2 regions of the Zavarzinia sp. genome follow, and region 2 is predicted to be linked to the other one. Evidence: riboswitches for the same ligand, from Rfam matches in the RefSeq annotation. Region 2 holds a riboswitch; the other holds the start of a gene.
What was found. A riboswitch is a leader RNA that binds a small molecule or an ion and turns the genes downstream of it on or off. The one in region 2 is predicted to bind cobalamin.

Region 1 (3,703 bases), on a different contig from region 2:
ATAGACGAGGCCGAGGCTGGCGCTCGCCCTGTTCTCGAGGAAGCGCCAGGTGGCGTCGAAACTGCCCTGGTTGGCCGGGCGGCGTACCTCGGCGAGGCCGGTCTTGCCGTCGCGGGCATGGGTGTAGCTGTAGGACAGGCGAAGGGTCAGGGCATCGACCGGCCGGGCCGTCAGTTCGACCTCGACGCCGCGATGGCGCGAGGTGGCGCTGTCGTTGATCGGCGTGCCGACATAAGTGCCGCTGCCGGCGTCGAAGACATAGGTCGTGCCGATCTCGTCCGAAATCCGCTGGTCGAAATAGGTGAGGCCGAGGCTCAGCCGGTCGGACAGGAAGCTCTGGTCGATGCCGGCGTCCCAGCCCTTGCCGCGTTCGGGCTTCAGGTCGGGGTTGCCCTTGTAGGTGCTGCCGTAACCGTAGAGCTCGTTGATGGTCGGGTTCTTCACGCCGGTGCCATAGGAGGCGCGGAACTTCGTGTCGGTGGCGTCGAGGAAATAGGCGGCGGTCAGGCGATAGGTATTGGCGTCATCGAACAGATCGTGAGCATCGCGGCGGATGGCGCCGGTCAGGCTCAGGTCCTCGAACAGGCTGAGCTGATACTGGCCGACGAAGGAATCCTGATCGACCTCCGCCTCGACGTATGAATCGATTTCGTCGCGCTTGTGCTGATAGGCGAAGGTGAACAGATGGGACGCGGCCAGGGCGGGCGTGTCCAGCGTGTAATCCGTCTGGTAGTCATAGGTCGTCGTCTCCCCCTTCGAGGAGGAGGTGACGGCGCCGTTCTTCAGGTAATCGGTATCGGCGCGGAAATGGCTGAGACCCAGCTTGTGGCGCCAGCTGCCGTCCAGCAGCGACAGACGGGCCTGCGCGCGGCCGAAGGTCTCGTCCCCGCGCGAGCCGGAGTTGGCGTCATAGGCATATTGCAGCGGGCTGGTGGTATCGCCCGGGCGCAGGCCGAAATCGTCGTATTCGCCCTTGAAATGAGTGTCGCGGAAGGCGAGGTCGAAGCCCAGCAGCTTCGAGGGATCGAAACTGGCGTTCACATGGGAGGTCACGCCGCGATAGGAATCATCCTCGCCATTGCCACGCCATGACGCGGCGGAAGAGGTGCCGGAGGTCAGCGAGCCGGTGGTGCCGGCATGGATGCTGAAACCCTCGCCCGAGGCCCCGGCCGAGACCGTGCCCAGCATCGTGCCCTGGCTGCCGCCTTCGACGCTGGCGGTCACGCGGGATGCGCCCTGGCCCTTCTTCGTCACGATGTTGATCACGCCGCCGACGGCATCCGAGCCATAGAGCGCGCTCTGCGGCCCGCGCAGCACTTCGATCCGCTCGATGCCTTCCGTCAGCAGGTGGCCGAAATCGAATTCCGAGGATGACGCGGGATTATTGACGACAACCCCGTCGATCATCACCAGGGTCTGATTGCCTTCCGAACCACGGATGCGCACCTGGGTCTGGTTGCCGATGGCGCCGGTGCGATTGACCGCGACCCCGGGCACGAGGCGAAGGGCGTCCGAGACGACGCGGATCTGTTTCGCCTCGAGTTCATCGGCCGTGATGATGGTGACCGCGCTGCCGACCGCGGTCAGGGGAGTGGCCTCGCCCAGATTGGCGCTGACCGAGACGGCGGGCAGCGGTTCGGCCTCTTCGGCATGGACGTTGCCGCCAAGGACAAGGGCGAGGGTGGAGGCGGTGACAAGGAAGGATACAGGCCGTGACATGGTGATCCCCAGCATTCCGGGCAGGCGCGGGCGGATTTCGGGCGCACGCATCCTGCCCCGCCCGCAGGTGCGGGCAGGCGAAAGACGAGCGCCATCGCGGGCCGGTTGCCACGGTCCGTGCGAAAGATGCCGAAATCGGCGGCGAGGAGAGGACTCCCCCACCCGAGACGGCGCCTATGGACGCATCACTGCTACGGATTGGCCCGCTACCTCCGGTTCACCCGACCGGCGGTAAAGTGATGCCCCTGGTGGCAGGTCTCCTGGCTCGCGGATCTCTGTCCTGCACCGTCTTCCCGACCGGCCCGAAGGCGCACGGTCAGTGACATGGGGTGCGGACTCACCGCTCACAGTTGCGGGGACAGCCACGGCCCGATGCCCAAAGGCACCTTCCGTCGTTCCCTTTTAATCCCGGTCCCGAAGGACCATGGAACCACCAAAGCAAGGGGGATTGTTAGCAGCCGCGGGATTTACGTCAATGGCGAAATCGGGACGCGGGGCCGAAATGGTCCCGGCCCGTTTTCACCCGATAGTGTCCGGCGGCGAATATTGAAGAAGGATGGCGGCCGCCACCGCCGATCAGGCCGGGTGGCGACGTCCCGCGCGCAGGAGCAAGACAGGGCATGAGTCGGCAGACACTTTCTGCCTTCATCTGGGCCGTCGCAGGCCTGCTGCGCGGGGATTACAAGCTGGCCGATTATGGCAAGGTGATCCTGCCCTTCACCGTGCTGCACCACCTCGATTGCGTTCCGGCCCCGGCCAAGCCGGCGGTGCTGGCGGGTTTCCCTAAAAGCCGAGATAGCGTCGCCAGATCGCCTTGCCGCGCCGGTCGTAATCGTCCATGGCCCTGATCAGGGCCGACAGGGCATCCGGCGGGCATAGCGCCGCCGGCAACAGAGGATCGCGGATGATGGCGCGAATGGCCTCCCGCCCGGTCAGCAGGGTTTCCGCAGCCGCTTCGATCAGGGGCAGGTCCGGCAGGCGGGCGGCGCTGGCCGCCAGGCGCCGGGACAGTCCGGCGTAAGCGGATCGCAGGTCGGTCACCGGCCACAGCGTCTCGAAACGTCGCTGCCGCGCATCATCCAGGGGACCGGTCTCGACCACCAGCAGGCTCGGCGCGCCGTCGAGGGCGAGCAGCCGTTGGCGCATGGCCGGGGCGCCGCCGTCCAGATTGTCCGGCCGGGCCCAGATATTCGTCTCCGCCTCGGCGAAACCTTCGAGGTTCAGGGCCTGCACCGTGTGGCGCCAGGCGGTGCGATGAGCCCGCTCCCGCGGGCCGGCGATGGCGAGCAGCCAGCCGTCGCGCCACGGCTGTTGTCGGCGCTGAACCTCGCGCCAGCCCATGATCCGGTGCTGCAACGGCTCCGCCTTCGCGCCGATCGCGTGGCGCCCCCGGTCCAGCGCGCGCACGCGCCCTTCCTGGCGCAGCCGGGTCAGGGCGGTGCGGATGCCGGTTGCCTCCAGCCCGAAGGCGGCGCCCGCGAGGACCAGCTCCCGGGTCGAGAAATCCGGCGGCGAGCCTGTGTCCAGCAGGTCGAGGATCAGGGTCCGCGCGCTGATCGGCGGGCGGTCGCTGGCGAGAAATATGTTGCTGTTCGTGTCCATATCAGACAAATATCGTAACAAGAAAAAGCCCGGAAGGGAACAGGCCACCGATCGAGGGAGAGACACCATGTCCAGCATCAAGCCGCTGACCCGGCTCGAGACCCACGAGGTCTTCAACCAGCCCCCGCCCTTCGAGGGGCTGAACCTGTTCACCGGCGACAGCGCGCTGGTCGAGGCCCTGCGCAAGGCCGGCGGCGGGGCGCACGAGTCCCGGCTGGCGGCCCTCGGCGCTCGCGCCGGCACGGCCGAGGTGATCGACTGGGGTTACGAGGCCAACCGCAAGACCCCTGAACTCGAGACTTTCGATCGCTACGGCCAGCGGATCGACGAGGTGCGTTTCCATCCCGCCTATCACCAGTTGATGGCCTTCGGTCTCGACAAC
Region 2 (3,703 bases):
AGGCCGCTGGCGACATGGTTGCCGGTGACGCGGGTCAGGCGCTTGTCCTCGGTCATCACCGTCTCGACATCGAGAAGACCAAGGCCCGCCTCTTCCCCCGGCGGGCCTTCGATGCCCAGGGGGTCGGCGATGCGCCGGCCCAGCATCTGGTAACCGCCGCAGATACCGAGCACATGGCCGCCACGCCGGACATGGCCGGCGAGGTCGATGTCCCAGCCCTGCCGCCGCAGGAAGGCGAGGTCGCCCCGGGTCGACTTGCTGCCGGGCAGGATCACCAGCGCGCAATCGCCCGGGATCGCCTGCCCGGGCCGGACCATGGTGAGGTCGACGCCGGGGCTGAGGCGCAAGGGGTCGAGATCGTCGAAATTGGCGATGCGCGAGAAGGCGAGGCAGGCGATGCGTAAAGTTCCGCCAGCACCCGCCCGCTCGAGGTCGAGGGCGTCTTCCGCCGGCAGGCGGGCGGCGGCGGGGAAATGCGGCAGCACGCCAAAACCGCGCCAGCCCGTGCGCGCCTCGATCTGGCGGTAACCCTCCTCGAACAGGGCGGGATCGCCGCGAAACTTGTTGATCAGGAAGCCCTGGATCATCGCCGCATCGGCGGCGTCGAGCACGGCTCTGGTGCCGACCAGCTGGGCGATGACGCCGCCCCGGTCGATATCGCCGGCCAGGATCACGGGTACGCCGGCCGCCCGGGCGAAGCCCATGTTGGCGATGTCGTTCGCGCGCAGGTTCACCTCCGCCGGGCTGCCCGCCCCCTCGACGATGACGAGATCGGCGATGGTGCCCAGGTGGTTGAAACTCTCCAGCACGCTGGCCATCAGGCCCGCCTTCAGGGCGGCGTAATCGGCGGCGCGGGTGGTCGTCCGCCGCTTGCCCTGCACGATCACCTGGGCGCCCGTCTCGCTTTCGGGTTTCAGCAGGACGGGGTTCATGTGGACGATGGGCTCGAGCCCGGCGGCCAGCGCCTGCAATGCCTGCGCCCTGCCGATCTCGCCGCCGTCGGCGGTGACGGCTGCGTTGTTCGACATGTTCTGCGGCTTGAACGGGGCAACGACGATGCCGCGCCGCCGCGCCGCCCGGCACAGGCCGGCGACCAGCAGCGACTTGCCGACATTGGAGCCGGTGCCCTGGATCATCAGGGCGCGCATCAGTATTCCACCCCGGCCTGGGCCTTGATGCCGGAGCGGAAGGGGTGCTTGACCAGGGTCATCTCGGTGACGAGATCGGCGATTTCGATCAGCTCGGGCTTCGCGTTCCGCCCGGTCAGCACGACATGGGTCATGGGCGGTTTCTCGTCGCGCAGGAAGGCCAGCACCTCGGCGAGGTCGAGATAATCGTAACGCAGCGCGATATTGATCTCGTCGAGCAGCACCATGCGGATGGTGGGATCGCGGATCAGGTCCTTCGCCTTGTCCCAGCCGGCGCGGGCGGCGGCGATGTCGCGGGCCTTGTCCTGGGTTTCCCAGGTGAAGCCCTCGCCCATGGTGTGAAAGCGGCAGAGTTGGGGGAAATGCGCCTCGATCAGGCGGCGCTCACCGGTGTCGCGCGCGCCCTTGATGAACTGGACGACGGCGCAGTTCATGCCGTGGGCGATGGCGCGGAAGATCATGCCGAATCCGGCCGAACTCTTGCCCTTGCCGGTGCCGGTATGGACGATGATCAGGCCCTTCTCGCCTTGCCGCTGCGCCGTCATGCGGTCGCGCGCGGCCTTGACCCGGGCCATTTTCGCTGTGTGCGCCGCCGCGTCCGCGCCGGTCGTCGCCGTCATGTTCACTCCCCCGAAGGCCTTGACAATTCGCTGGAGGCGGCCTCTCTTGGGGCCGCGCTGGTTCCTGTTTATGACAGGCGAAGAGGGAATGCGACAGGGAAACCCCCCAAGGGGTCCCCAAGCGCAGCCGCCCCCGCGACCGTGACCGGAGAGGTCGTCCAAGCCACTGGCCGAAAGGCCGGGAAGGTGGACGCCCGCTGGAAGAAATTCCTGAATCCGCAAGCCGGGAGACCTGCCAGCGCGTGTTTCTGATCGGGCGAACGGGGTGTTCGCGACCGGCAGGCGGACGCATGCGCGCGTCCCCCTTCGGCCCCACCCCTTTGCCTCTTGCGCGAAGGACCGGGGATGGCCGTAACGCTACATGTCTGTATCACCTGCCGTGTCCATCGCGCGGTGGGCGAAGGTGAAAGCTGCGCCGGCGCGCGATTGCACGATGCCGCTCGGCACAGCGCGCCCGAGGGTGTCGTGGTCGCGCCCGTGACTTGCCTGTCCGCCTGTTCGCGCGGCTGCGCCGTCGCCTTGGCCGGACCGGGGCGCTGGACCTATGTCTATGGCGGCATCGCCCCCGAAACCGATCTTGGTCCCCTGCTCGAAGGCGCCGCGCTCTATGCCGGCAGCGCCGACGGCATCGTGCCCTGGCGCGACCGTCCCGAGCTCTTTCGCCGGAACGTGATCGCCCGCATGCCCCCGCGGGAGTTCTGAGCCATGGCCGATCTCGCGAAAACCCCCGTCACCATCGTCACCGGCTTTCTCGGCGCCGGCAAGACCACGCTCATCCGCCATCTGATGGCCCATGCCGGGGGACGGCGGCTGGCCGTCCTCGTCAATGAATTCGGCACCCTGGGGGTCGACGGCGAATTGCTGAAGGCCTGCGCCGACGAGAATTGCCCGGCGGAAAACATCGTCGAACTGGCCAATGGCTGCATCTGCTGCACCGTCGCCGACGATTTCCTGCCGACGATCGAGAAATTGCTGGCCCTGCCCCGGCGACCCGATCACATCCTGATCGAGACATCGGGCCTTGCCCTGCCCAAGCCCCTACTGAAGGCTTTCGACTGGCCGGACATCCGCAGCCGCGTCACCATCGACGGCGTGATCGCCCTCGCCGACGCGGAAGCCGTGGCCCTGGGACGCTTCGCGCCCGACATCGCGGCGAGCGTCGACAGCGAGCATGAAACCCCGTTGTCGGAAGTGTTCGAGGATCAGATCGCCTGCGCCGATCTCGTCCTCCTCTCCAAGCCCGATCTCGCCGGGGAGGCCGGCGTCGCCGCCGCCCGCGCCCTGATCGCGGCCGAGGCGCCCCGCACGCTTCCGGTGCTCACCCTCGCCGATGGCGTGATCGATCCCCGCGTGGTGCTGGGCCTCGACGCTGCCGCGGAAGACGACATCGCCGCCCGCCCGTCCCACCACGATGGCGACGACGATCACGAGCATGACGATTTCGCCTCGACCGTGATCGACCTTGGCGAGGTTACGGACCCGGAGGCCCTGGCCGAGGCCATCGCGGGGCTTGCCCGCGACCGGCGCATCCTGCGGGTGAAGGGCCATGTCGCCGTCGCCGGCAAGCCGATGCGCCTTCTCGTCCAGGCCGTGGGCGCGCGGGTGCGGATGCAGTTCGACCGGCCGTGGCACGGCCCCCGTCTCTCCCGCCTCGTCGTCATCGCCGAGCGGGGCGATCTCGACGAAGCGGCGATCCGCCGCCGCCTCGGCGTCTGATCCCGCCATGCATGTCGTCTTCCGCGAAAGCCATGGCCTCGACGAGGCCGCCCGGCCGGCCGATCTCGGCCAGGACCCGGCGGATCTCGTCGTTCTGTCCTTCTCGGACAGCGACCTTGGCGGTTTCGCGGCGGGCTGGCACCGGGGGCAGGGGCGATTGCCGTCGCTCCGCCTCGCCAATCTGGCGGCGCTGCGCCATCCGCTCTCGGTCGATACCTA

Region 1: another riboswitch for cobalamin. It lies ahead of WAZ62_RS07015 (TonB-dependent receptor plug domain-containing protein); the one in region 2 lies ahead of WAZ62_RS17570 (DUF1636 family protein).

What each region holds. Positions count from the first base shown of each region.
Region 1 is NZ_JBAQRT010000130.1:2,575-6,277, reverse strand. It holds gene WAZ62_RS07015 (TonB-dependent receptor plug domain-containing protein) at 1-1,719, opposite strand, end outside; cobalamin riboswitch at 1,953-2,169, opposite strand; gene WAZ62_RS07010 (type I restriction-modification system subunit M N-terminal domain-containing protein) at 2,340-2,567, shown strand; gene WAZ62_RS07005 (hypothetical protein) at 2,503-3,321, opposite strand; gene WAZ62_RS07000 (acyl-CoA dehydrogenase family protein) at 3,389-3,703, shown strand, end outside.
Region 2 is NZ_JBAQRT010000315.1:1,700-5,402, forward strand. It holds gene WAZ62_RS17560 (cobyric acid synthase) at 1-1,148, opposite strand, end outside; gene cobO (cob(I)yrinic acid a,c-diamide adenosyltransferase) at 1,148-1,768, opposite strand; cobalamin riboswitch at 1,810-2,022, shown strand; gene WAZ62_RS17570 (DUF1636 family protein) at 2,114-2,470, shown strand; gene cobW (cobalamin biosynthesis protein CobW) at 2,474-3,484, shown strand; partial or broken gene WAZ62_RS17580 (cobaltochelatase subunit CobN) at 3,492-3,703, shown strand, end outside.